2 regions of the Mycobacterium canetti CIPT 140010059 genome follow, and region 2 is predicted to be linked to the other one. Evidence: riboswitches for the same ligand, from Rfam matches in the RefSeq annotation. Region 2 holds a riboswitch; the other holds the start of a gene.
What was found. Region 2 has a riboswitch for glycine ahead of gcvP (aminomethyl-transferring glycine dehydrogenase). Riboswitches for the same ligand answer to the same signal wherever they lie in the genome.
Positions count from the first base shown of each region.

Region 1: another riboswitch for glycine. It lies ahead of glyA (serine hydroxymethyltransferase); the one in region 2 lies ahead of gcvP (aminomethyl-transferring glycine dehydrogenase).

Region 1 is NC_015848.1:75,406-88,225, forward strand. It holds gene MCAN_RS00375 (NADP-dependent isocitrate dehydrogenase) at 1-1,167, opposite strand, end outside; gene MCAN_RS00380 (TetR/AcrR family transcriptional regulator) at 1,285-1,854, opposite strand; gene MCAN_RS00385 (SDR family NAD(P)-dependent oxidoreductase) at 1,957-2,868, shown strand; gene MCAN_RS00390 (L-serine ammonia-lyase) at 2,893-4,278, opposite strand; gene glyA (serine hydroxymethyltransferase) at 4,275-5,552, opposite strand; glycine riboswitch at 5,860-5,950, opposite strand; gene MCAN_RS00400 (reverse transcriptase domain-containing protein) at 6,142-6,849, shown strand; partial or broken gene MCAN_RS22250 (HNH endonuclease) at 6,937-7,209, shown strand; gene MCAN_RS00405 (ABC transporter permease) at 7,280-8,329, shown strand; gene MCAN_RS00410 (ABC transporter ATP-binding protein) at 8,332-9,324, shown strand; gene MCAN_RS00415 (metal-dependent hydrolase family protein) at 9,404-10,639, shown strand; gene MCAN_RS00420 (MalY/PatB family protein) at 10,652-11,824, shown strand; gene MCAN_RS00425 (hypothetical protein) at 11,839-12,219, opposite strand; gene MCAN_RS00430 (alpha/beta fold hydrolase) at 12,292-12,820, opposite strand, start outside.
Region 2 is NC_015848.1:2,099,599-2,115,555, forward strand. It holds partial or broken gene MCAN_RS22400 (16S rRNA (guanine(966)-N(2))-methyltransferase RsmD) at 1-53, shown strand, start outside; gene MCAN_RS09580 (FAD-binding protein) at 50-1,513, shown strand; gene bacA (vitamin B12 ABC transporter ATP-binding protein BacA) at 1,596-3,515, opposite strand; gene MCAN_RS09590 (acetolactate synthase) at 3,586-5,229, shown strand; gene secA2 (accessory Sec system translocase SecA2) at 5,334-7,670, shown strand; gene MCAN_RS09600 (CDP-alcohol phosphatidyltransferase family protein) at 7,867-8,496, shown strand; gene MCAN_RS09605 (DUF881 domain-containing protein) at 8,489-9,412, shown strand; gene MCAN_RS09610 (small basic family protein) at 9,441-9,806, shown strand; gene MCAN_RS09615 (DUF881 domain-containing protein) at 9,823-10,701, shown strand; gene gcvH (glycine cleavage system protein GcvH) at 10,739-11,143, shown strand; gene garA (glycogen accumulation regulator GarA) at 11,383-11,871, shown strand; gene ftsR (transcriptional regulator FtsR) at 11,868-12,611, shown strand; gene MCAN_RS09635 (bifunctional nuclease family protein) at 12,730-13,224, shown strand; gene MCAN_RS09640 (MerR family transcriptional regulator) at 13,729-14,361, shown strand; glycine riboswitch at 14,456-14,553, shown strand; glycine riboswitch at 14,554-14,687, shown strand; gene gcvP (aminomethyl-transferring glycine dehydrogenase) at 14,720-15,957, shown strand, end outside.

The DNA of each region.
Region 1 (12,820 bases), 2.0 Mb from region 2:
CTGATAGATGCGCGAGAAGGTGGACTCCGGGTTGACCGCCTTGGTGTCCTTGAGCTTTCCGTCGGCGCCATACATCTTGCCGCCCGCGCGAATCATCGCGGGCATCGAGGCGTCCACGATCACATCGCTCGGCGAGTGGAAGTTGGAGATACCTCTGGCCGAATCGACCATCGCGAGCTCGGGGCGGTGTTCGTGGCAACGGTGTAGGTCCTCGATGATCTCGTCGCGTTGCGACGCCGGCAGCGACTCGATCTTGCTGTACAGATCGGACAAGCCATTGTTGACGTTGACGCCCAATTCGTCGAACAGCTCCTGGTGCTTGGCGAAGGCGTCCTTGTAGAAGATCCTGACCGCGTGGCCGAAGACGATGGGGTGGCTGACCTTCATCATGGTCGCCTTGACGTGCAAGGAGAACATCACGCCGGTCTCGAACGCATCCTGCATCTGCTCTTCGTAGAAGTCGCACAGCGCTTTCTTGCTCATGAACATGCTGTCGATGACGTCGCCGTCATCCAGCGGCACCTCGGGCTTGAGCACGATCGTCTTGCCGCTCTTGGCCAGCAGTTCCATCCTCACGTTGCGCGCGCGGTTCAGTGTCATCGACTTCTCGCCGGCGTAGAAGTCACCGTGCCGCATGTGCGCTACGTGGGTGCGTGAGGCCATCGACCACTCGCCCATGCTGTGCGGGTGCTTGCGCGCGTACTCCTTCACCGCCTTGGGCGCCCGACGGTCCGAATTGCCTTGGCGCAGTACCGGGTTCACCGCGCTGCCCAGGCATCTGGCGTAGCGCTCTTTGATGGCCTTCTCCTGGTCAGTCTTCGGGTCCGCCGGGTAGTCTGGGACCGCGTAACCCTTGTCTTGCAGTTCCTTGATGGCGGCTACCAGCTGTGGCACCGAGGCGCTGATGTTCGGCAGCTTGATGATGTTGGTGTCGGGTAGCTGAGTCAGCCGGCCCAGTTCGGCGAGGTTATCCGGTACCCGCTGCTCCTCGGTCAGGTAATCGGGGAATTCCGCCAGGATGCGTGCCGCTACAGAGATGTCGCTGGCCTCGATCTTGATGCCCGCCGGTTCGGCAAAGGCACGCACAATCGGCAGAAAGGCGTAGGTCGCCAGCAGCGGCGCCTCGTCGGTCAGCGTGTAAATGATGGTCGGCTGTTCGGCGCTCATGGTGTTCTCCCGGCGTCACTGTCGGTCAGATGCTGAATCACTCCGCGTTGTAGCGGCGGTTACCAGTATCGCGGATTGCGCCGCACATGATTCGGGCGGTGTTCTGCGCGACGACGATCACTTTCTGTTTGCCCGAAGGCCGTCGAGGGCGACGTCGGTCACCTTTGCGGCCAACTCAGCGTTGTAGCTCTGCATCGCTTGGCAGCCGACTAGGAGCGTCTTGACCTCAAGCACGTCTACGTCCGGCCGTACGGTGCCGGCGCGCTGGGCGGCGCGCAACAGGTCGGTGAGCAGGTCCAAGAAATCTGCCTCGGCTTCCGGGGCCGCGCTGCTGATTTCAATCCCGACGCCGGCCAGCGCCTCGACCAGGCCGCGATCGGTGGCGCCCCACTGCAATACCATCGACCGCAGGAATGCAAACAGCGCGTCGCCGGGATGCTTGGATTTGAGCAGGGCATGTCCCTTGTCGATGATGCGGTGCATCCGGTCGGCGATCACCGCCTGAAACAGCGCCTCCTTGGTCGGGAAATGCCGGTATACCGTGCCTGCGCCGACTCCGGCGCGCCGAGCGATCTCGTCAACGGGCACCGATAGACCGTCGGCCGCAAAGGTTTGGTAGGCAACCTCCAATACGCGTGCCCGGTTACGGGCCGCGTCGGCACGCACCCGCCGGTCAGTAGGAGCCAAGTCGTACCTCCGAAAGCCTTGACAAAGCGGGGCGCGCGTTCCGTATAGTTCGGCTAAGCGGAGCGCTCGCCCCGCTTAGTCAAAGCATAGCGAGGAGCCCTCATGACCAAATGGACTGCCGCCGACATTCCCGACCAGACCGGCCGGACCGCCGTCATCACGGGGGCCAACACCGGACTTGGATTCGAGACCGCCGCAGCGCTTGCCGCCCATGGTGCACACGTGGTGCTGGCTGTGCGCAACCTCGACAAGGGCAAGCAGGCGGCGGCACGCATCACCGAGGCCACCCCCGGCGCCGAAGTAGAGCTTCAGGAGCTTGACCTGACCTCGCTGGCGTCGGTGCGCGCCGCCGCGGCACAGCTGAAGTCTGACCACCAGCGCATCGACCTGCTGATCAACAACGCCGGGGTGATGTATACACCCCGACAGACCACAGCAGACGGCTTCGAGATGCAGTTCGGCACCAACCACTTGGGCCATTTCGCGTTGACCGGCCTGTTGATTGATCGACTGCTGCCCGTCGCCGGTTCACGAGTGGTCACCATCAGCAGCGTCGGCCATCGCATCCGTGCCGCAATCCATTTCGACGACCTCCAGTGGGAACGCCGGTACAGGCGGGTCGCCGCCTACGGCCAAGCCAAGCTCGCCAACCTGCTGTTCACTTATGAACTTCAGCGTCGGTTAGCACCGGGCGGAACCACCATCGCGGTCGCGTCGCACCCGGGAGTGTCCAACACCGAACTGGTCCGCAACATGCCACGGCCGCTCGTCGCGGTGGCGGCCATACTGGCGCCGCTGATGCAAGACGCCGAACTGGGGGCCCTGCCGACATTGCGTGCCGCCACCGATCCCGCGGTGCGCGGCGGCCAGTACTTCGGACCCGATGGCTTCGGTGAAATACGGGGCTACCCGAAGGTGGTGGCCTCCAGCGCCCAGTCTCACGACGAGCAGCTGCAGCGCCGCCTGTGGGCTGTGTCCGAAGAGCTCACCGGGGTCGTCTATCCCGTCGGATGAGCCGGACTCAACGGCAACGGTTGGTCAACACTCGACGATGTTGACTGCGACGTTGATGGCGAGCCCGCCGGCCGAGGTTTCCTTGTACTTGGTGTGCATGTCCGCGCCGGTGGCGCGCATGGTGTCGATGACCTGGTCGAGGGTGACGCGATGGATGCCGTCGCCGCGCAATGCCATCCGTGCGGCGTTGATGGCCTTGCCGGCGGAAATCGCGTTGCGTTCGATGCAGGGGATCTGCACCAGCCCGGCGATGGGGTCACAGGTCAGGCCGAGGCTGTGTTCCATGGCGATCTCGGCGGCGTTTTCCACTTGTCGCGGTGTGCCGCCGAGGATTTCAGCCAATCCGGCGGCGGCCATGGCGGCCGCGGAGCCGACCTCGCCCTGACAGCCGACCTCGGCTCCGGAGATCGATGCTCGCTCCTTGAACAACGATCCGATGGCTCCAGCAGTGAGCAGGAATCGCACGGTGACATCGTCGGGGTCCCCCGCGCCGGCCGACGTGTAGTGGATTGCGTAGTGCAGGACCGCCGGCACGATGCCGGCGGCACCGTTGGTCGGGGCGGTGACGACGCGCCCACCGGAGGCGTTCTCCTCGTTGACTGCCAGCGCGACCAGGTTGACCCAGTCCTCAGCGAATTCCGGCTTGCGAGTGGGGTCTTCGGCGTTCAAGCGGTCATACCACACCTTCGCTCGCCGGCGCACCCGGAGGCCGCCAGGAAGCAACCCTTCGCGAGCGATGCTCCGCTGTTCGCACTCAACCATGACGTCGCGCAGGTGCAGCAGCGCGGCGCGTACCTCGTTCTCGGTGCGGCAACATGTTTCGTTGCGCAGCGCCGCTTCGCTAATTGACACGTCGAGGCGGTCACAGATGTCCAGCAGTTCTTGGGCCGACACGTAGGGAAGGGCAACTGAGCATGGATGTTGGCCGCTGTTGCCGCTGGTCTGTTCCGTGACGATGAACCCTCCGCCCACCGAAAAATAAGTCTCGGTGGCCAAGACGCGGCCGTGTGGGCCCGCGGCAGTGAACGTCATTCCGTTGGGATGCGTTGGCAGAACGATGTCGGGATGCAGGTCGATATCACGCTCGGTCAGCGGGACCGGAATGACACCGCCGATTCGCGTCACGCCGGACGCTGCGATCTCGGCGAGCCGGCGTTCCTTGTGTTCGGTGGTAATCGTTTCTGGCTGGCAGCCTTCCAGCCCCAGCAATATCGCCGACATGGTGCCATGACCGGCTCCGGTGGCCGCGAGCGAGCCGAACAGATCCACTCGCATCGCCTCGAGGTCATCCAGGTGGCCCCGGCGGCGCAGCGCAACTACGAACTGGTTTGCCGCGCGCATCGGTCCCACGGTGTGGGAACTGGACGGCCCGATGCCGATGGTGAACAGGTCGAAGACGCTGATGGTCATGTCCGGTGCAGTTCCGGGTAGAGCGGATAGCGTGCGGCCAGCCGCTGGACCTGGGCGCGCAGCGGACCCAGCTGGTCGTCGTTGGTGGCCGTCAGTGCCGCCGCGATGAGGTCTGCCACGGCGCGGAAGTCGTTGTGGGAGAAGCCGCGTGCGGCCAGCGCCGGGGTGCCGATTCGCAGGCCCGAGGTGATCATCGGGGGACGAGGGTCGAAGGGTACCGCGTTGCGGTTGACGGTGATGTCCACGGCGGCCAACCGGTCTTCGGCTTGCTGGCCGTCGAGTTCGGCGTCGCGCAGGTCGACTAGGACGAGGTGCACATCGGTGCCGCCGGTTAGCACCGCGATGCCACGTTCGGCGACGTCGGGCTGGGTCAACCGGTCGGCAAGGATGCGCGCGCCGTCGAGGCAACGTTGTTGGCGCTGCGCGAATTCAGGTTGTGCTGCCATCTTGAATGCGGTGGCCTTGGCTGCGATGACATGCTCGAGCGGCCCGCCCTGCTGCCCAGGGAAGACCGCGGAATTGATCTTCTTGGCGATGGCCGGGTCATTGCACAAGATGATGCCGCCGCGGGGCCCGCCGAGCGTCTTGTGAGTGGTGGAGGTGACGACGTGGGCGTGCGGCACCGGGCTGGGGTGCACGCCAGCGGCGACCAGGCCGGCGAAATGCGCCATATCCACCATGAGCACGGCGTCGACTTCGTCGGCGATGGCGCGGAAGCGGGCGAAATCCAGCTGGCGTGGGTACGCCGACCAGCCGGCGATGATCATTTTGGGCCGGTGTGTGCGCGCTGCCTCGGCGACGGCATCCATGTCGACCAGGTAGTCCTCTTTGGACACCTCGTAGGCGGTGGCGTGGTAGAGCTTGCCGGAAAAGTTGATCCGCATCCCGTGGGTCAGGTGACCGCCATGAGCCAGCGACAACCCCAGGATGGTGTCGCCGGGGTTTAGCAGCGCATGCATGGTGGCGGCGTTGGCGGTGGCCCCCGAATGTGGTTGCACGTTGGCGTATTCGGCGCCAAAGAGCGCTTTGACGCGGTCGATAGCCAACTGCTCGACACCGTCGACGAATTCACAGCCACCGTAGTAGCGCCGGCCCGGGTAGCCTTCGGCGTACTTGTTGGTCAAGACCGAACCTTGGGCCTGCATCACGGCCAGCGGTGCATAGTTCTCCGAAGCGATCATCTCCAAGCCGGATTCTTGACGGCGCAGCTCGCCGTCGATCAGGGCGGCGATGTCCGGGTCGAAGGCGGTCAGGGAGTCGTTGAGGGTGTTCATCAGCTCAGTCCGGTCTGTTCGGCGTACTCGGGGGCGGTCAAGGGTGTTCCCGGAGCAATCGGCTGCCCGGCCAAATGGGCATCCGGCGGCCGCGACATCGTTTCGGCCACGGCGAGGTCGCCAACAGTTCGATCGTGCGGTTCAGACAAGGGCCAACTCCGGTTTCGACGAGCCCGGATCGCGCCGGGCTGGTTGCGCCCTCCCCGCTCTGTCCTGAAACCTGAGAGTCTGCGGCGTCGCATCATGGCGCCGCTCTACACCTTCGGTCAGGCACGGTCGGTGCGACCGTCCCTGTCTCCAGAGTTGCCTCGGCGGTGTGGTGCTTGGGCCTGAGAGATTCTCGGGGAGGAGATTGCTCCTACGGCGCCTCGACATGGAGGTTCTCCCACATCGCGTCAGCGGCTGTTCGATTGTGACGGAAAGCAACATACACACCACGCATGTGTTTTGTCACCCTGCGGTCGGTGGTAGTCGGACGGCCCAATCAGACAGCGCGGGTCATATCACGCGTTGGTGCACAGTTGGGTGTTTATCCACAGGGGTGCGTTTGTCGGCGGCTGGCGGGGCGTGGCGGCGATAGCATTCGAATATGAGTTCGATCACGGTGTCGGTGGACCCGGTGGACCCGGTGGACCCGGTGGACCCGGTGGACCCGGTGGACGCCGTGGTCGCCGCGGGATCAGACGGGCTCACTGTGGCCCGCATCGAGTCCGAGATCGGGGCCTTGGAGTTCCTGAACGAACTGCGCACTGAACTCAAGAGTGGACAGTTTCGACCTCAACCGGTGCGGGAACGCAAGATCCCCAAACCGGGCGGGTTGGGCAAGGTACGGCGGCTGGGGATTCCCACAGTGGCCGACCGGGTCGTTCAGGCGGCGTTGAAACTGGTGCTAGAACCCATCTTTGAGACCGACTTCGAGCCGGTCTCCTACGGGTTTCGGCCCGCGCGACGCGCGCACGACACGATCGCTGAGATTCACTTGTTCGGCACCCAGGAGTATCGCTGGGTGCTCGACGCTGATATCAAGGCGTGCTTTGACCGCATCGACCACGCGGACCTGATGGACCGGGTGCGTCACCGGATCAAAGACAAGCGGGTGTTGCGGCTGGTGAACTGGCAGCGCATTCGGCATCGCTGGAATTGGACCGACGTCCGCCGCTGGCTCACCGACCCCACCGGGCGGTGGCACCCCATCAGCGCGGACGGGATCACCCTGTTTAACCCCGCCGCGGTGCCCATTCGGCGATACCGCTATCGGGGCAACACGATCCCCACTCCCTGGACTCAGGCTGTCTGAACCACCCCATCGGCAGATTCCGTGAAGAGCCAGATACGGTGAAAGTCGCACGTCCGGTTCGAAGGGCGGCCACGGGAAACGGACCCGCAGCAACGCGGGCACCGCACCCATGGTCGACCCAACTGCCACGCACCCGGTGACCGGTGCGAAGTCCACCATATCGACCAGTGGGCAACCGGCGGCTCAACCGATATCGACAAACTCACCTTCACCTGCACACCCAACCACAAGCTAGTCGGGAAAGGCTGGCAGACAAGGAAACGGTCCGACGGCCAAACGGCATGGATCCCGCCACCCCACCTCGACCGCGGTGCCCGCACCAACGACTACCACCACCCCGAACGCCTCTTCGACCACTAGCGGGCCGCGCCCTGACCACAAAACGTCAAGACCAGGCCCCACAAGTGCGCCACGTTGGTAGCGTCTGGGAATGCTCTTCGCGGCCCTGCGTGACATGCAATGGAGAAAGCGCCGCCTGGTCATCACGATCATCAGCACCGGGCTGATCTTCGGGATGACGCTTGTTTTGACCGGACTCGCGAACGGCTTCCGGGTGGAGGCCCGGCACACCGTCGATTCCATGGGTGTCGATGTATTCGTCGTCAGATCCGGCGCTGCTGGACCTTTTCTGGGTTCAATACCGTTTCCCGATGTTGACCTGGCCCGAGTGGCCGCTGAACCCGGTGTCATGGCCGCGGCCCCGTTGGGCAGCGTGGGGACGATCATGAAAGAAGGCACGTCGACGCGAAACGTCACGGTCTTCGGCGCGCCCGAGCACGGACCTGGCATGCCACGGGTCTCAGAGGGTCGGTCACCGTCGAAACCGGACGAAGTCGCGGCATCGAGCACGATGGGCCGACACCTCGGTGACACTGTCGAGGTCGGCGCGCGCAGATTGCGGGTCGTCGGCATTGTGCCGAATTCCACCGCGCTGGCCAAGATCCCCAATGTCTTCCTCACGACCGAGGGCTTACAGAAATTGGCGTACAACGGGCAGCCGAATATCACGTCCATCGGGATCATAGGTATGCCCCGACAGCTGCCGGAGGGTTACCAGACTTTCGATCGGGTGGGCGCTGTCAATGATTTGGTGCGCCCATTGAAGGTCGCAGTGAATTCGATCTCGATCGTGGCTGTTTTGCTGTGGATTGTGGCGGTGCTGATCGTCGGCTCGGTGGTGTACCTTTCGGCTCTTGAGCGGCTACGTGACTTCGCGGTGTTCAAGGCGATTGGCACGCCAACGCGCTCGATTATGGCCGGGCTCGCATTACAGGCGCTGGTCATTGCGTTGCTTGCGGCGGTGGTGGGCGTCGTCCTGGCGCAGGTGTTGGCACCACTGTTTCCGATGATTGTCGCGGTACCCGTCGGTGCTTACCTGGCGCTACCGGTGGCCGCGATCGTCATCGGTCTGTTCGCTAGTGTTGCCGGATTGAAGCGCGTGGTGACGGTCGATCCCGCGCAGGCGTTCGGAGGTCCCTAGCGGTGGGCGATCTCAGCATTCAGAACCTCGTCGTTGAGTACTACAGCGGTGGATACGCGCTTAGGCCGATCAACGGTTTGAACCTCGACGTGGCAGCCGGGTCGTTGGTGATGCTGCTCGGACCCAGCGGCTGCGGCAAGACGACACTGCTTTCCTGTCTGGGCGGCATTCTGCGCCCGAAGTCTGGGGCGATCAAGTTCGACGAAGTCGACATCACGACGCTACAAGGCGCCGAGCTGGCGAACTACCGGCGTAACAAGGTCGGCATCGTGTTCCAGGCGTTCAATCTGGTGCCCAGCCTGACCGCTGTCGAGAACGTGATGGTGCCGTTACGCTCGGCCGGGATGTCACGCAGGGCGTCGCGTAGGCGTGCCGAAGAACTGCTGGCGCGCGTCAATCTCGCGGAACGAATGAATCATCGACCCGGTGATCTGAGCGGAGGTCAGCAGCAACGAGTCGCGGTGGCACGCGCGATTGCGCTGGATCCGCCACTGATCCTCGCTGACGAACCGACCGCACACCTGGATTTCATCCAGGTGGAGGAGGTGCTGCGGTTGATCCGCGAACTGGCCGATGGCGAGCGTGTGGTCGTGGTCGCAACCCACGACAGCAGGATGTTGCCGATGGCCGATCGCGTCGTTGAGCTGACACCCGATTTCGCGGAGACAAATCGGCCACCTGAAACCGTGCATCTTCAGGCCGGCGAGGTGCTGTTCGAGCAGAGCACGATGGGCGACCTGATCTACGTGGTGTCGGAGGGCGAGTTTGAGATTGTGCACGAATTGGCCGACGGCGGTGAGGAATTGGTCAAGGTTGCCGGGCCGGGGGATTACTTCGGCGAGATAGGCGTGCTGTTTCACCTGCCGCGCTCGGCGACCGTGCGTGCCCGCAGCGACGCGACGGCCGTCGGCTATACCGTGCAGGCGTTTCGTGAGCGGCTCGGCGTGGGGGGTCTGCGCGATCTGATCGAGCATCGTGCGCTTGCCAACGACTAACCCGGCTTGGCCGGAACTAGCCACTGCCGGGGCAGCGGTGGCGGTTCACACCGCGTGCGCGTTTGGAGGTCCCTGAGCGATGGGCGATCTGAGCATTAGCCAGGTGTCGGCGCGTCCGGGACGGATCGGGATTCGCGCTAGGCAAATGTTCGACGGATACCGGTTTCAGCGTGGTCCCGTGCTGGTCGTGGTCGAGGATGGTCGGATCAGCGCGGTCGATTTTGCTGGCTCCGCCTGCCCCGATATGAACCTGGTTGATCTGGGTGAATCGACTTTGTTGCCGGGTCTGGTGGATGCGCATGCGCATTTGTGCTGGGACCCCGACGGTAGGCCAGAGGATTTGGCCGGCGACCCCCATGCGGTGCTGGTGGGACGGGCGCGACGGCACGCCGCGGCCGCGTTGCGCTCCGGGATCACCACGATTCGCGATCTCGGCGACCGTGACTATGCGGCCTTGGCGCTGCGGGAGGAGTATCGGCAGAAAACGACGGTGGGGCCGGAACTGGTGGTTTCTGGGCCACCATTGACTCGCAGCGGCGGGCATTGCTGGTTCCTCGGCGGCGTGGCCGATAGCGTCGAGGAGCTGGTTGATGCGGTGCAGGAGCGGGCCGCGCGGGGAGCGGATTGGATCAAGGTGATGGCCACGGGCGGATTCGTTACCACAGCATCCGATCCGTGGCAGCCGCAGTACGGCAGCGGCCAACTGGCCGCGGTGGTGGCGGCCGCCGAGCAGGTAGGTCTACCGGTGACCGCACATGCACATGCCACCGCAGGGATCGCCGCGGCGGTCGCCGCGGGTGTTGACGGCATCGAGCACTGCACGTTCTTGAGCGAAGGCAGCGCCGCCGCCAGCCCGGATGTTGTTGAAGCGATTGTTGCCCAAGGTGTGTGGTGCGGTATGACGATTCCCCGGGTGTATCCGGAGATGCCGGAGAACCTTGTCGCGGTTGTGCAGGATGGATGGCGAAACATCCGCCGGCTCATCGACGCCGGTGCGCGTGTCGCCCTGTCCACCGACGCTGGAGTCGCCCCGGGCAGACGCCATGACGTGCTCCCCGACGATTTGGTGTATCTGTCTCGACACGGGTTCACCAGCACAGAGGTGCTGACCGGCGCCACCGCAGCGGCCGCTGCCAGCTGTGGGCTCGGCCACCGCAAGGGTCGCATCGCGCCGGGCTACGACGCTGATCTGCTGGCTGTTGCGGCAGGTGTGGACCATGACCCCGCCGGACTCTGCGACGTCAAAGCCGTCTGGCGCAGCGGAACCCAGGTACCGCTACAAGCATCCGCTGTGGGCTACAACACCCCGTCATAACCCCGTCATAAAATGCAGGACAGCATCTTCAATCTGTTGACCGAGGAACAGCTTCGGGGTCGCAACACGCTCAAGTGGAACTATTTCGGGCCCGATGTAGTGCCACTGTGGCTGGCGGAGATGGACTTTCCCACCGCACCGGCTGTGCTCGACGGGGTGCGGGCGTGCGTCGACAACGAGGAGTTCGGCTACCCGCCGTTGGGCGAGGACAGCCTGCCGAGGGCGACGGCCGATTGGTGCCGACAACGCTACGGTTGGTGCCCCCGACCGGACTGGGTCCGCGTCGTGCCGGATGTCCTGAAGGGGATGGAAGTCGTCGTCGAATTCCTTACCCGGCCGGAGAGTCCGGTCGCGTTGCCGGTTCCGGCTTACATGCCGTTTTTCGACGTCCTGCACGTCACCGGCCGCCAACGAGTGGAAGTCCCAATGGTGCAGCAAGACTCGGGACGCTACCTGCTGGACCTGGACGCTCTGCAGGCCGCGTTCGTCCGCGGTGCCGGATCGGTGATTATCTGCAATCCGAATAACCCACTGGGTACGGCGTTCACCGAAGCCGAGCTACGTGCGATCGTGGATATCGCGGCCCGCCACGGCGCCCGGGTGATCGCGGATGAGATCTGGGCACCGGTGGTCTACGGATCGCGCCATGTCGCCGCCGCTTCGGTGTCGGAGGCGGCGGCTGAAGTCGTGGTCACGTTGGTGTCGGCGTCCAAAGGCTGGAACTTGCCGGGTCTGATGTGCGCTCAGGTGATCCTGTCTAACCGCCGTGACGCCCACGACTGGGACCGGATCAACATGTTGCACCGCATGGGCGCATCAACGGTCGGTATCCGCGCGAACATCGCCGCCTACCATCATGGCGAATCTTGGTTGGACGAGCTGCTCCCTTATCTGCGGGCGAACCGTGATCATCTGGCACGGGCGCTGCCGGAGTTAGCTCCCGGGGTAGAGGTCAACGCTCCGGACGGTACCTACCTGTCGTGGGTGGATTTCCGTGCGCTGGCTCTGCCGTCTGAACCGGCGGAATACCTGCTCTCGAAGGCGAAGGTGGCGCTGTCGCCTGGCATTCCGTTCGGCGCCGCGGTGGGCTCGGGATTTGCGCGGCTGAACTTCGCCACCACCCGCGCAATACTGGATCGGGCGATCGAGGCTATCGCGGCCGCCCTGCGCGACATCATCGATTAAGCCAACCAGTAGATTCACAACGCTGCGGCGTGTTGGGTCAGGCTGAAGAAGATGTAGGCGAGGCAGATCAGGAAGTTCAGTGCGACGAGAACCAAACCCAGACAGATTAGTGAATGCGTGGCTCGGCGTTGTAGGCGGTGGAATTTCGCGACGCGCTTCTCATGGTTCAGCTGGGTCACGATCAGTGCGAACTTGACGTCGGTCCATTCTTCGTCGGCGGCGGGAGCGCCCAACAGCATTTCCTGAAGGCGCTTCGGCGGGGCTTCGACGCCGACCCGCGCGAAGTGCTGGCTCAGCCGCCGGGCTTGCCTGCGGCCAAGAATCTGACCCCGCACCGGTGGCTGATGCGAGAGCTTCCTTCGTTCGTCCCCCCAGTGGTTGGACGGGGTCGTCACAGCGGGCATTCTAAGTCCCGCGGGCCACAAAAGGCAGTGCCGCGGAACTTCTTGGCCCAAACGGGCACCCGGCTACGTGCGCACCGCGACCGTCGACAACTGGTCGGCGAGCCGGTCCGGGGAATCCACCATCGAGAACGTCCGTGCTCCCTCGATTACCTCGAAACGGGCGCGCGGGATGGTCGCGGCGAGCCGTTGACCGTCCTCGAGTGCGAAGAACACGTCATCCGCCGACCACGCGATGAGCGCCGGCTTGTCGAATTCAGGCAGCCGGGCGGCGACTGCGGTGGTGACTTCGGTGCGCAGCGATAGCGAGAGCTGACGCAGGTCTTCGGCGATGGCCGGGTTGGATAGCGCCGGACGAACCCAGGCCCGGGTGAGATGGTCGATGTTGTGGTGCGACAAACCGGCATACGCGCGGTTACGCGCGGCCGGTGCCCGCATCACCTGGATCGCGGCCCGGAACAGGGTGGCCGATTTCGCGGCCAGGATCACCGGTTTGAGGATCGGCGGCGGAAAGTGTTCGAACGCATCGCAACTAGTGAGGACCAGGGCACCGAGCCGTTCGGGATAGTGGACCGCGACGAGCTGGGTGACGACC
Region 2 (15,957 bases):
GGGTACCGCCCGCTTGCGGGGGACGAAGCGATGACGAGGAGCGGCGCCAATGAGCACCGACATACCCGCCACCGTTAGTGCGGAGACCGTGACGTCCTGGTCGGATGACGTCGATGTAACGGTGATTGGTTTCGGCATCGCCGGCGGTTGCGCGGCGGTCAGCGCGGCCGCCGCCGGCGCCCGGGTACTGGTGCTCGAACGTGCCGCCGCGGCGGGCGGCACCACCGCGCTTGCCGGGGGGCACTTCTACCTGGGGGGCGGAACCACGGTGCAGCTGGCGACCGGTCATCCCGATTCACCCGAGGAGATGTACAAGTACCTGGTCGCGGTCTCCCGAGAGCCCGATCACGACAAGATTCGCGCCTATTGCGACGGCAGCGTCGAGCATTTCAACTGGTTGGAGGGCCTGGGTTTTCAGTTCGAGCGTAGTTACTTTCCCGGCAAGGCCGTGATTCAACCCAACACCGAGGGCTTGATGTTCACCGGAAATGAGAAGGTGTGGCCATTCCTGGAGTTGGCGGTGCCGGCACCGCGCGGGCACAAGGTACCCGTGCCGGGCGACACCGGCGGTGCCGCCATGGTGATCGACCTGCTGCTCAAGCGAGCCGCAAGCCTGGGGATACAGATCCGCTACGAGACGGGCGCCACCGAGCTCATCGTGGACGGGACCGGCAAGGTAACCGGGGTGATGTGGAAGCGGTTCTCCGAAACCGGTGCAATCAAAGCGAAGTCGGTAATCATCGCGGCCGGCGGATTCGTGATGAACCCGGACATGGTGGCCAAATACACTCCGAAACTGGCCGAGAAGCCGTTCGTGCTGGGCAACACCTACGACGACGGGTTGGGCATCCGGCTGGGTGTATCAGCCGGCGGCGCCACCCAACACATGGACCAGATGTTCATCACGGCTCCGCCGTACCCGCCGTCGATCTTGCTCACCGGCATCATCGTCAACAAACTCGGACAGCGGTTCGTCGCCGAGGACTCCTACCATTCCAGGACCGCTGGGTTCATCATGGAACAGCCAGACAGCGCGGCGTATTTGATCGTCGACGAAGCCCACCTGGAGCACCCCAAGATGCCGCTAGTCCCGTTGATCGACGGCTGGGAAACGGTTGTGGAAATGGAAGCCGCGCTTGGCATTCCACCGGGCAACCTGGCGGCGACGCTGGACCGCTACAACGCCTACGCCGCGCGCGGCGCAGATCCCGATTTCCACAAGCAGCCGGAATTCCTTGCAGCACAAGACAACGGGCCGTGGGGGGCGTTCGACATGTCGCTGGGCAAGGCGATGTATGCCGGATTCACTCTGGGCGGGCTGGCCACGTCGGTGGACGGTCAAGTACTGCGCGACGACGGCGCGGTGGTGGCCGGCCTGTACGCGGTCGGGGCATGCGCGTCCAATATCGCCCAGGACGGCAAGGGATATGCCAGCGGGACCCAGCTGGGTGAGGGGTCGTTTTTCGGGCGTCGCGCCGGAGCGCATGCGGCGGCCGCGGTAGCCCAAGCGTGATAGTCACCTCACGTCGCGACTGTGAATCCTGGGACGCGACACGCCCTGAAAGCGTCGTGAGAGTCGCAGTCGCGCACACGGGTTACACCCGTACCGGTTCGTTTTCGACTGGGGCCAGCCGCCATTGGCCGCCACCGAGTAGTTCGAGCTGGTTTTCGTGCAGCCGCTCGAGGGCGGGGCGATGGCTGACGCTGACCACGATGCAGTCCGGCAGCTCGCTGCGCAGCAATTGGTAGAGCGCAAACTCCAGCCCGGTGTCCAGCGCCGAGGTACTTTCGTCGAGGAAGACCGCCTTGGGTTTGGTGAGCAGGATGCGAGCAAAGGCAACACGTTGCTGCTCACCGGGGGAGAGCACCTTGGCCCAGTCGCGTTCCTCGTCCAGCCGGTCACACAGTGGGGCCAGCGCCACCTTGGTCAGCGTGTCCCGCAGGGTGGCGTCGGGGATGGCGGCCGCAGAGTTGGGGTAGCACACCACGTCACGCAGCGTCCCCAGCGGCACATACGGCAACTGCGACAAGAACATCGTCTCGTTCTCGCCGCCCGGCCGGTGCAGGGTCCCCGATGCGTAGGGCCACAGTTCCGCCAGACTGCGCAGCAGCGTGGTCTTGCCGGCCCCAGAACGCCCGGTGATCACCAGCGAGCCTCCGCGGTCCAGCCGCACATCGAGCGGGTCGATCAACCGATCGCCGGCAGGCGTACGCACCTCGATGTCGTTGAGCTCGACGGACTCGTCGTCGCTCGGTCGGGTCAGGACCGCGGGCAGGGCGCGGCCTTTCTCGTTGGCGTCGACCAGCCCATGCAATCGGATGATTGCTGCGCGGAAGGACGCAAACGCGTCGTAGTTGTTGCGGAAGAACGACAACGAGTCGTGAATGTTGCCGAAGGAAGTCGCCGTCTGCCCGACATCGCCGAAGTCGATCTGCCCGGCGAATAATCGAGGCGCCTGGATGACCCACGGCAACGGAACAATTGTCTGGCTCACCGACAGATTCCATCCATTGAATGCGATGCTGCGCCGAACGTAGCGACGGTAATTGTCGATCACCGGCGTGAACCGCCGCTGTAGCTGGGTACCTTCCACCCGCTCGCCGCGGTAGAAACCCACCGCCTCGGCGGCGTCGCGTAGCCGAACCAGCGCGTAACGGAAAGCGGCATTGAGCTTTTCATTGCGGAAGCTGAGCCAGATCAGGGGCCGCCCGATGATGAACGAGATGACCGTGGCCACGAACACATAGACCAGCACGGTCCAGAACATTGCGCGCGGGATGGACACGCCGAAGATATTCAGGGTGCCCGAGAGATTCCACAGGATCGCTGTGAAAGAAATCACCGAAATGATCGACTGCACGGCCCCGAAAAGCAGCGTGCTGGCCGTCCCGTTGGAGGGAGCATTCGGAGTGCCGCCTGCCCCGGCGGTGAAGATATCGACGTCTTGCTGAATGCGCTGGTCGGGGTTGTCGATCGTTTCGTCGATGAACAGGTCTCGGTAGTAGGCCCTGCCGTCGAGCCAGTCTTGTGTGAGGTGGTGGGTTAGCCAGACCCTCCAGGCGATGATGAAGCGCTGCGTCAAGTAGATGTCGGCCATGACCCGGGTCACGTGCAGCACGGCCATCACGCTGAAAACCCCGATCGACATCCAAAATCCTCGCACACCTGAGCGTTTGACCGTGCCATCGCCAGAGGCGATGCCCTCGAAGGCCTTCTGCAAGGCCGTGTACATGTCGTTGCCTTGGTAGCTGAATAGCACATTCAGGCGCACTGCCAGCACTACCGAAAGCAACAACACGCCGAGCATCAGCCACACGCGAACGCTGTTGGGGCCAACGAAGTATGCGCGGGTGATCCGCCAGAACTGCCGGCCCCAGGGCGTCAAATACCTGAGCAGAACCAATATCGCGAGCACACAGATGGCACTGATCGTCCAGGCTTTGCCGACCCAATACACGGAATCCGGGAATGCTCTAGACCAATCGATGGACGGCTTAAACAATTTCGGGCCCAAGGTCGACGTCTCCTCACAAACAGAAATCCTTCGGGCGAAGGTACCCGAAGGTTGTCGATAGGCTGCCGATATGAGCACCGACACCGCCCCGGCCCAGACCATGCATGCTGGCCGGCTTATCGCGCGCCGACTTAAAGCCAGTGGTATCGACACGGTCTTCACGTTGTCGGGCGGCCACCTGTTTTCCATCTACGACGGCTGCCGTGAGGAGGGCATCCGCCTGATCGACACCCGCCACGAACAAACCGCCGCCTTTGCCGCCGAAGGCTGGTCGAAGGTGACCAGGGTGCCGGGCGTGGCCGCGCTCACCGCGGGGCCGGGGATCACCAACGGGATGAGCGCGATGGCGGCGGCCCAGCAGAACCAGTCACCACTGGTGGTGCTCGGCGGCCGGGCGCCGGCGCTGCGCTGGGGTATGGGTTCCCTGCAGGAGATCGATCACGTGCCGTTTGTGGCGCCGGTGGCCCGCTTCGCCGCTACAGCGCAGTCAGCCGAGAACGCGGGCCTGCTGGTCGATCAGGCGTTGCAGGCGGCGGTGAGTGCGCCGTCGGGTGTGGCATTCGTCGACTTCCCGATGGATCACGCGTTCTCCATGTCCTCAGACAATGGCCGCCCCGGCGCGCTCACCGAGCTACCGGCCGGTCCCACCCCAGCCGGCGACGCCCTGGACCGGGCGGTGGGCCTGCTTTCGACGGCCCAGCGTCCGGTCATCATGGCAGGTACCAACGTCTGGTGGGGCCATGCGGAGGCGGCATTGCTGCGTCTTGTCGAGGAACGGCACATTCCGGTGCTGATGAACGGGATGGCGCGCGGCGTGGTGCCCGCCGATCACCGGTTGGCCTTCTCACGGGCGCGGTCAAAAGCGCTGGGGGAGGCTGATGTCGCGCTGATCGTCGGTGTGCCGATGGATTTCCGTCTGGGCTTCGGTGGGGTATTCGGGTCGACAACGCAGCTCATCGTGGCAGACCGCGTCGAACCCGCACGCGAACATCCGCGACCAGTCGCGGCGGGGCTCTATGGGGATCTGACCGCCACCCTTTCGGCGCTGGCCGGATCTGGCGGCACCGACCACCAGGGCTGGATCGAGGAGCTCGCGACGGCCGAGACCATGGCGCGTGATCTCGAGAAGGCCGAGCTGGTCGATGACCGGATCCCATTGCATCCGATGCGGGTGTACGCCGAGCTGGCCGCGCTGCTGGAGCGGGATGCTCTAGTCGTTATCGATGCGGGCGATTTCGGGTCGTACGCCGGCCGGATGATCGACAGCTATCTGCCAGGCTGTTGGCTGGACAGCGGTCCGTTTGGCTGCCTGGGGTCGGGTCCCGGCTACGCCCTGGCTGCCAAACTGGCGCGGCCGCAGCGCCAGGTCGTGCTCTTGCAGGGCGACGGCGCGTTCGGGTTCAGCGGCATGGAATGGGACACGCTGGTTCGGCACAACGTGGCGGTCGTGTCAGTGATCGGCAACAACGGCATCTGGGGTTTGGAGAAGCACCCGATGGAAGCGTTGTACGGCTATTCGGTGGTGGCCGAACTGCGCCCGGGAACCCGCTACGACGAGGTGGTGCGCGCACTGGGCGGCCACGGCGAGCTGGTGTCGGTGCCCGCTGAACTTCGGCCGGCGCTGGAACGGGCCTTTGCCAGTGGCCTGCCCGCTGTGGTCAACGTGCTCACCGACCCAAGCGTGGCTTATCCACGCCGATCCAACCTGGCTTGACGTCCAGCCGGGCCGTGAACGTGCACGGTTGTACACGAATTGCGGCCTGTCGGTGTACAGACACGCACCCTCGCGGCCGGCCGGCATTCGCGTACCGTTGGTTTGTGCCCAAGACCACCCGCGCTCAACCCGGCCGGCTGAGCAGCCGATTCTGGCGATTGCTCGGCGCCAGCACCGAAAAGAACCGGAGCCGCTCCCTGGCGGATGTAACCGCTTCGGCAGAATACGACAAGGAAGCTGCCGATCTGTCCGACGAGAAGCTGCGTAAGGCGGCAGGCCTGCTCAACCTCGACGACCTCGCGGAGTCCGCCGATATCCCGCAGTTTCTCGCGATTGCCCGGGAAGCCGCCGAGCGGAGGACCGGGCTGCGACCATTTGATGTGCAGTTGCTTGGCGCGTTGCGCATGCTCGCCGGAGACGTGATCGAGATGGCCACCGGTGAGGGCAAAACCCTTGCCGGGGCGATCGCGGCCGCCGGTTATGCGCTGGCCGGCCGGCACGTGCACGTCGTGACGATTAACGATTACCTGGCCCGCCGCGATGCGGAGTGGATGGGCCCGCTGCTGGACGCGATGGGCCTGACGGTCGGCTGGATCACCGCGGACTCGACCCCTGACGAGCGCCGGACCGCATATGACCGTGATGTCACCTATGCCTCGGTCAACGAGATTGGCTTCGATGTACTGCGCGATCAGTTGGTGACTGATGTCAATGACCTGGTATCGCCCAATCCAGACGTGGCTCTCATCGACGAAGCCGACTCCGTGCTGGTCGACGAGGCGCTGGTGCCCCTGGTGCTGGCCGGAACCACACATCGTGAGACGCCGCGGCTGGAGATCATCCGGCTGGTCGCTGAGCTTGTTGGCGACAAGGACGCCGACGAGTACTTTGCCACCGATTCCGATAACCGCAATGTCCACTTGACCGAGCACGGGGCACGCAAAGTCGAGAAAGCGCTCGGTGGCATCGACCTGTACTCCGAGGAGCACGTCGGCACCACACTGACTGAGGTCAATGTCGCGCTGCACGCGCATGTGCTCCTGCAACGCGACGTGCACTACATCGTCCGCGACGACGCGGTGCACCTGATCAACGCGTCGCGTGGCCGTATCGCGCAACTGCAGCGCTGGCCGGACGGGTTGCAAGCTGCGGTCGAGGCCAAGGAAGGTATCGAGACCACGGAAACTGGGGAAGTGCTCGACACCATCACGGTGCAGGCCCTGATCAACCGGTATGCGACTGTGTGCGGAATGACGGGAACCGCGCTGGCCGCCGGTGAGCAGCTACGGCAGTTCTACCAGCTCGGTGTCTCACCGATACCACCGAACAAGCCAAACATCCGCGAGGACGAGGCCGACCGGGTCTACATCACCACTGCAGCCAAGAACGACGGGATCGTCGAGCACATCACCGAGGTGCACCAGAGGGGGCAGCCTGTGCTGGTCGGTACCCGCGACGTGGCCGAATCCGAGGAACTGCACGAACGCCTGGTGCGCCGCGGTGTGCCCGCCGTGGTGCTCAACGCGAAGAACGACGCCGAGGAGGCCCGGGTCATCGCCGAGGCCGGCAAATACGGCGCGGTCACGGTGTCAACTCAAATGGCCGGGCGCGGCACCGACATCAGGCTCGGCGGGTCCGACGAAGCTGACCACGACAGGGTCGCGGAATTGGGCGGCCTGCACGTGGTCGGCACTGGCCGTCACCACACCGAGCGGCTAGACAACCAGCTGCGCGGTCGGGCCGGGCGCCAGGGAGATCCCGGGTCGTCGGTGTTTTTCTCAAGCTGGGAAGACGATGTCGTTGCGGCCAACCTCGACCACAACAAGCTGCCGATGGCAACCGACGAAAATGGCCGGATTGTCAGCCCGAGGACGGGTAGTCTGCTCGACCATGCCCAGCGCGTTGCCGAGGGCCGGTTATTGGATGTGCACGCCAACACGTGGCGCTACAACCAGCTGATCGCCCAGCAGCGCGCCATCATCGTCGAACGGCGTAACACGTTGTTGCGCACCGTAACCGCGCGTGAGGAACTCGCCGAACTGGCGCCTAAGCGGTACGAGGAGCTGTCCGACAAAGTATCCGAGGAACGCCTCGAGACGATTTGTCGGCAGATCATGCTGTATCACCTCGACCGTGGCTGGGCCGATCACCTGGCGTATCTGGCCGACATCCGGGAGAGCATCCATCTACGCGCGCTGGGCCGGCAGAACCCACTCGACGAGTTTCACCGGATGGCTGTGGACGCGTTCGCGTCGCTGGCCGCCGACGCCATCGAGGCGGCTCAACAGACGTTCGAAACCGCGAACGTCCTTGACCACGAGCCGGGGCTGGACCTGTCCAAACCGGCCCGGCCGACGTCGACATGGACCTACATGGTCAATGACAACCCACTGTCCGGTGACACGCTTTCTGCCCTCAGTCTGCCCGGGGTGTTCCGCTGAGCTGCCCAGCGTAAGCGCCGAGCGTAACGCCACTGCGAAATTTCGGGCAGAAAATCGCAGTGGCGTTACGCTCGCGGCTAGGGGTGCCCCCACAGCCCGCCGTTTCGGCGCGCATCGTCGCCAGGCTAGATCCGATTGCCCGGCTCCTCAGCCCGCCGTTTCGGCGCGCATCGTCGCCAGGCTAAGGTCACGGCTCATGGAGCCGGTGCTCACGCAGAATCGGGTGCTGACTGTCCCCAACATGTTGAGCGTTATTCGCCTCGCGCTCATCCCAGCATTCGTCTACGTCGTGCTCAGCGCGCACGCCAATGGCTGGGGGGTAGCGATCCTGGTGTTCAGTGGCGTTTCGGACTGGGCTGATGGCAAGATTGCACGGCTACTAAACCAGTCATCGCGGCTGGGCGCGCTGCTGGACCCGGCCGTTGATCGCCTCTACATGGTCACTGTTCCTATCGTGTTTGGCCTGAGCGGCATCGTGCCGTGGTGGTTTGTCCTTACGTTGCTGACCCGCGATGCGCTGCTGGCTGGGACGCTGCCGCTGCTATGGAGCCGTGGACTGTCAGCGCTACCGGTGACCTACGTCGGTAAGGCAGCGACTTTCGGCTTCATGGTTGGCTTTCCGACCATTCTGTTGGGGCAATGCGATCCATTGTGGAGCCATGTGCTGCTGGCCTGTGGTTGGGCATTCTTGATCTGGGGTATGTATGCCTACTTGTGGGCCTTCGTGCTGTATGCAGTGCAGATGACGATGGTGGTGCGGCAGATGCCTAAGCTCAAGGGCAGGGCTCATCGGCCGGCGGCCCAGAACGCTGGTGAACGTGGCTGAGTCTGACCGGCTGCTCGGCGGCTACGACCCCAACGCCGGCTACAGCGCCCACGCAGGGGCGCAGCCACAACGCATCCCGGTTCCGTCGTTGCTGCGCGCGCTGCTATCAGAGCATCTGGATGCTGGATACGCGGCGGTTGCCGCCGAGCGCGAGCGTGCTGCGGCACCACGGTGTTGGCAAGCCCGCGCCGTCAGCTGGATGTGGCAGGCATTGGCCGCGACCCTAGTCGCCGCCGTGTTCGCTGCCGCGGTTGCGCAGGCGCGCTCGGTGGCACCCGGCGTGCGCGCCGCCCAACAGTTGCTCGTTGCGAGTGTGCGATCAACCCAGGCCGCCGCCACCACGTTGGCTCAACGGCGCAGCACACTCTCGGCGAAAGTCGACGACGTGCGGCGGATCGTACTCGCAGACGACGCCGAGGGACAGCGGCTGCTGGCCCGTCTCGACGTGCTTAGCCTGGCCGCGGCCAGCGCACCGGTTGTCGGGCCTGGTCTGACGGTGACCGTGACCGATCCCGGTGCGAGCCCTAATCTTTCCGACGTGTCCAAGCAGCGGGTTAGCGGTAGCCAGCAAATCATCCTCGACCGCGATTTGCAGCTCGTCGTCAACTCACTGTGGGAAAGTGGCGCCGAGGCCATCTCGATCGATGGCGTCCGGATCGGGCCGAACGTCACGATCCGGCAAGCCGGCGGAGCAATCTTGGTCGACAATAATCCCACGAGTAGTCCCTACACCATCTTGGCGGTCGGGCCGCCACATGCCATGCAGGACGTCTTCGATCGCAGCGCCGGGCTGTACCGCCTGCGGCTGCTGGAGACCTCCTACGGTGTCGGCGTCAGTGTGAACGTCGGCGACGGTCTGGCATTGCCTGCCGGTGCGACCCGGGATGTCAAGTTCGCCAAACAGATTGGGCCCTAGTGAGAGAAGTCCTGGTGAATAGGAAACCATGGGGAGCGATACGGCCTGGAGTCCGGCGCGCATGATCGGGATCGCGGCGCTCGCCGTTGGAATCGTGCTGGGTTTGGTTTTCCATCCCGGCGTGCCAGAGGTCATCCAGCCGTATCTGCCGATCGCGGTGGTCGCCGCGCTCGACGCGGTGTTCGGTGGCTTGCGCGCCTATCTCGAGCGGATCTTTGACCCGAAGGTCTTCGTGGTTTCGTTCGTGTTCAACGTTTTGGTGGCTGCCCTAATCGTCTATGTCGGTGACCAACTGGGCGTCGGCACACAGTTGTCCACCGCGATCATCGTCGTGCTGGGCATCCGCATCTTCGGCAACACCGCGGCCTTGCGGCGGCGGTTGTTCGGAGCGTGACGGAGATGAGATCACCGTGAGTGAGAATCGCCCAGAACCCGTGGCAGCCGAGACTTCCGCCGCCACAACTGCGCGTCACTCCCAAGCCGACGCGGGCGCTCACGACGCCGTGCGACGTGGTCGTCACGAACTACCAGCCGACCATCCGCGCTCCAAGGTCGGACCGCTGCGGCGGACAAGATTGACCGAAATACTGCGGGGTGGTCGCTCGCGTCTGGTGTTCGGGACGCTTGCGATCTTGTTGTGCTTGGTTCTGGGGGTTGCCATAGTCACTCAGGTCCGTCAGACCGACTCCGGTGATTCATTGGAAACAGCCCGTCCTGCAGACCTATTGGTGTTGTTGGATTCGTTGCGGCAACGTGAGGCCACGTTGAACGCCGAAGTGATCGACCTTCAGAACACGCTGAACGCGTTGCAGGCATCCGGCAACACCGATCAGGCAGCGTTAGAAAGCGCCCAGGCTAGATTGGCCGCGTTGTCCATCCTGGTCGGCGCCGTGGGTGCCACCGGGCCGGGCGTCATGATAACGATCGACGATCCGGGACCCGGAGTAGCGCCTGAGGTGATGATCGACGTGATCAACGAACTGCGTGCCGCTGGAGCCGAGGCGATCCAGATCAACGATGCACACCGGTCGGTACGGGTCGGGGTTGACACCTGGGTTGTCGGTGTGCCCGGCTCACTGACAGTCGACACCAAGGTCCTGTCCCCGCCGTATTCGATTCTGGCGATTGGTGATCCTCCAACGCTGGCCGCGGCGATGAACATTCCTGGTGGTGCACAGGACGGTGTCAAACGCGTCGGCGGGCGGATGGTTGTGCAGCAGGCCGACCGTGTGGACGTGACCGCCTTGCGGCAACCAAAACAGCACCAATACGCTCAGCCCGTCAAGTGAACTAGCCCAACTCCGAGCCGACCAGAATAGGATTACCGTGAGCGATATCCCGTCCGATCTGCACTACACCGCCGAACACGAGTGGATTCGCCGCAGTGGCGACGACACCGTCCGGGTGGGGATCACCGACTATGCACAGTCGGCGCTTGGCGACGTCGTTTTCGTTCAGTTACCCGCTATCGGCACCGCGGTCACCGCCGGCGAGACCTTCGGCGAAGTGGAATCGACGAAATCTGTGTCGGATCTCTATGCGCCCATTTCGGGTAAGGTGTCTGCGGTCAACAGCGATCTGGACGGCACTCCGCAATTGGTGAATTCCGACCCCTACGGAGCCGGCTGGCTGCTGGACATCCAGGTCGACAGCTCGGATGTCGCTGCCCTGGAGTCAGCTTTGACGACACTGCTCGACGCTGAGGCCTACCGCGGCACACTGACCGAGTGACGATTGCTAAGGTCCCTGCCAGCGTCACGTGGGAGGTCGCGGGTCTGCACGGATCCGGGCGGGGCAGGGCAATCGAGCCTGGGATCCGCTGGGGTGCGCACATCGCGGACCCGTGCGCGGTACGGTCGAGACAGCGGCACGAGAAAGTAGTAAGGGCGATAATAGGCGGTAAAGAGTAGCGGGAAGCCGGCCGAACGACTCGGTCAGACAACGCCACAGCGGCCAGTGAGGAGCAGCGGGTGACGGACATGAACCCGGATATTGAGAAGGACCAGACCTCCGATGAAGTCACGGTAGAGACGACCTCCGTCTTCCGCGCAGACTTCCTCAGCGAGCTGGACGCTCCTGCGCAAGCGGGTACGGAGAGCGCGGTCTCCGGGGTGGAAGGGCTCCCGCCGGGCTCGGCGTTGCTGGTAGTCAAACGAGGCCCCAACGCCGGGTCCCGGTTCCTACTCGACCAAGCCATCACGTCGGCTGGTCGGCATCCCGACAGCGACATATTTCTCGACGACGTGACCGTGAGCCGTCGCCATGCTGAATTCCGGTTGGAAAACAACGAATTCAATGTCGTCGATGTCGGGAGTCTCAACGGCACCTACGTCAACCGCGAGCCCGTGGATTCGGCGGTGCTGGCGAACGGCGACGAGGTCCAGATCGGCAAGTTCCGGTTGGTGTTCTTGACCGGACCCAAGCAAGGCGAGGATGACGGGAGTACCGGGGGCCCGTGAGCGCACCCGATAGCCCCGCGCTGGCCGGGATGTCGATCGGGGCGGTCCTCGACCTGCTACGACCGGATTTTCCTGATGTCACCATCTCCAAGATTCGATTCTTGGAGGCTGAGGGTCTGGTGACGCCCCGGCGGGCCTCATCGGGGTATCGGCGGTTCACCGCATACGACTGCGCACGGCTGCGATTCATTCTCACTGCCCAGAGGGACCATTACCTGCCGCTGAAGGTGATCAGGGCCCAGCTGGACGCCCAGCCCGACGGTGAGTTGCCACCATTCGGATCTCCTTACGTTCTACCGCGATTGGTGCCCGTAGCCGGCGACAGTGCTGGCGGCGTCGGGTCGGACACCGCGTCCGTGTCGCTCACGGGTATCCGGCTCAGTCGGGAAGACCTCCTGGAACGATCGGAAGTGGCCGACGAGCTACTGACGGCCCTGCTCAAAGCCGGTGTGATCACCACCGGGCCGGGCGGCTTCTTCGACGAACACGCCGTCGTGATCCTGCAATGCGCACGAGCGCTGGCCGAATACGGCGTCGAGCCGCGGCATCTACGCGCCTTCCGCTCCGCGGCCGACCGGCAGTCCGACCTGATTGCCCAGATTGCCGGCCCGCTCGTCAAGGCCGGCAAGGCCGGTGCCCGCGACCGGGCCGACGACTTGGCCCGTGAGGTGGCCGCGCTTGCCATAACTTTGCACACGTCGCTGATCAAGTCTGCGGTTCGCGACGTTCTTCACCGCTGAGGACTAGACTTCGTTCGACAGCTTGGTGTTCGACGTCACGGTAGAGACGTGGCGCCCACCGCGTCGTCGCACCGAGCGTGAGTCGGACACCGGTTGCATGTGCGGAGGGCAGACGCAGATGGGTGAAGTTCGTGTTGTCGGCATTCGCGTCGAGCAGCCGCAGAACCAGCCGGTGCTGTTATTGCGCGAGGCCAACGGTGATCGATACCTGCCGATCTGGATCGGCCAGTCGGAGGCTGCCGCTATCGCGCTGGAGCAGCAAGGCGTCGAGCCGCCACGTCCGCTGACCCATGATCTGATCAGGGATCTCATTGCTGCGCTGGGGCATTCGCTCAAAGAGGTGCGCATTGTAGACCTGCAGGAAGGAACTTTCTACGCTGATCTGATCTTCGACCGCAATATCAAGGTGTCCGCCCGTCCCTCGGACTCGGTGGCAATCGCATTGCGAGTGGGTGTTCCGATCTACGTCGAGGAGGCCGTACTAGCCCAGGCCGGTCTGCTGATTCCCGACGAAAGTGACGAGGAGGCCACCACCGCTGTTCGCGAGGACGAGGTGGAGAAATTCAAAGAGTTTCTCGACAGTGTGTCACCTGACGATTTCAAGGCCACCTAGCGCGGCGACGATGCGCGCCGGGACGGCGGGCTGAGGAGGCGCGCGATAAGGCCGAGCGCGGCGACGATGCGCGCCGGGACGGCGGGCTGAGGAGGCGCGCGATAAGGCCGAGCGCGGCGACGATGCGCGCCGGGACGGCGGGCTGAGGAGGCGCGCGATAAGGCCGAGCGCGGCGACGATGCGCGCCGGGACGGCGGGCTGAGGAGGCGCGCGATAAGGCCGAGCGCGGCGACGATGCGCGCCGCGACGGCGAGCATCCATTATTTGCCGGCCAGCAACGTCACGGCTGCGTCTCATCTCTGGCTGCAATTGTCGACACGCCTAGCGGTTAGTGCCTAATGCGCCCGGCGACCGCGATACTTTGATCACGACTTGATAGTTAACCGGGAGCATCGCGCCCATCGAACAGCGTATGCTCTCTAACACTCGGGCCCTAAGTAATGGCTGTCGGGGGAGCCAGTGACGCAGCTAGTGACAAGAGCGCGATCGGCGAGAGGAAGCACCTTGGGCGAGCAGCCACGTCAAGACCAGCTCGACTTTGCTGACCACACGGGCACTGCTGGTGATGGTAACGACGGCGCCGCTGCGGCCAGCGGACCCGTGCAGCCCGGCCTGTTCCCCGACGATTCCGTTCCTGACGAGTTGGTAGGTTATCGCGGACCGAGCGCCTGCCAGATCGCTGGGATCACCTACCGCCAGCTCGACTACTGGGCGCGCACATCGTTGGTTGTGCCGTCGATCCGTAGTGCGGCAGGATCCGGCAGCCAGCGGCTGTACTCGTTCAAGGACATCTTGGTTCTCAAGATCGTCAAACGGTTGCTCGACACCGGTATCTCGCTGCACAACATCCGGGTTGCAGTTGACCATCTGCGCCAGCGTGGCGTCCAGGATCTGGCCAACATCACCTTGTTCTCCGATGGGACCACCGTGTACGAGTGCACGTCGGCCGAGGAGGTCGTCGACCTCCTGCAGGGCGGCCAGGGTGTGTTCGGCATCGCCGTCTCGGGCGCGATGCGGGAGCTGACGGGTGTTATCGCCGACTTCCACGGTGAGCGCGCCGACGGCGGGGAGTCGATTGCTGCCCCCGAAGATGAACTGGCCTCCCGACGCAAGCATCGCGACCGCAAGATCGGCTAGCCGAGAGTTCCCCCGCGAACAGACACAGAATCGCACGCGGCAGGCTCCTCGGATGCGATTGTGTGTCTGCTCGGCAGTAGACTGGACAACGCATCGCTCTAGTGCGGGAGAGTTCTGTGGCTGCCAGCTACGGACGCCGAAGGAGCAATACCTCTCCGTCAACCTCTCAGGCACCCGGACCGCGCGAGACTACGATGCCTCTGGAAAGCGGTGGCGACCCCTGGCGGTCCTCACCCGCCGATGGGGAAAGGCGATTCACCTGACGGTGGACAGAGTCGCCGAATCTCTCAGGCGCCTGGCGTGCAGGTGAAGACAGAGGGAGAGGGCCGCTAGTCCTCTGCTTTGTCAGGAGTTCACCGTGTCCGACCATTCGACGTTCGCAGACCGGCACATCGGTCTGGACAGCCAGGCCGTCGCGACCATGCTCGCCGTGATCGGGGTGGATTCGCTCGATGACCTGGCAGTCAAGGCGGTCCCGGCGGGCATCCTAGACACACTCACCGACACCGGAGCCGCACCGGGTTTGGACAGTCTGCCACCGGCTGCCAGCGAAGCCGAGGCGCTGGCCGAGCTGCGAGCGCTGGCCGACGCTAACACCGTCGCCGTGTCGATGATCGGGCAAGGCTACTACGACACACACACCCCCCCGGTGCTGTTACGCAACATCATCGAGAACCCGGCCTGGTATACCGCCTACACGCCGTACCAGCCCGAGATTAGTCAGGGTCGGCTGGAAGCCTTGCTGAACTTCCAGACCCTGGTCACCGATCTGACCGGCCTCGAGATCGCGAACGCGTCGATGCTCGACGAGGGCACCGCGGCGGCCGAGGCCATGACTTTGATGCACCGCGCGGCCCGCGGGCCGGTGAAGAGGGTGGTCGTGGACGCCGACGTGTTCACCCAGACCGCGGCGGTGCTGGCCACCCGCGCCAAGCCGCTGGGTATCGAGATCGTCACGGCCGACCTGCGCGCCGGTCTGCCCGACGGCGAATTTTTCGGCGTCATCGCCCAGCTGCCCGGGGCCAGCGGCCGGATCACCGACTGGTCTGCCCTGGTGCAACAGGCCCACGACCGTGGCGCACTGGTGGCCGTCGGCGCCGACTTGTTGGCGCTGACGCTGATCGCGCCGCCCGGAGAGATCGGCGCTGACGTCGCCTTTGGCACCACACAACGGTTCGGAGTGCCGATGGGGTTTGGCGGCCCGCATGCCGGGTACCTTGCGGTGCACGCCAAGCATGCGCGTCAGCTGCCCGGCCGGCTGGTCGGTGTGTCCGTCGACAGTGACGGCACGCCGGCCTATCGGTTGGCGCTGCAGACTCGCGAGCAACACATCCGCCGCGACAAGGCCACCAGCAACATCTGCACCGCACAAGTGCTGTTGGCGGTGCTTGCCGCGATGTACGCGAGCTACCACGGCGCGGGCGGGCTGACCGCCATCGCACGCCGGGTGCATGCCCACGCCGAGGCTATCGCCGGTGCACTGGGCGATGCGTTGGTGCACGACAAGTACTTCGACACGGTGTTGGCCCGGGTGCCCGGTCGTGCCGACGAGGTGCTGGCCAGGGCCAAGGCCAACGGCATCAACCTGTGGCGTGT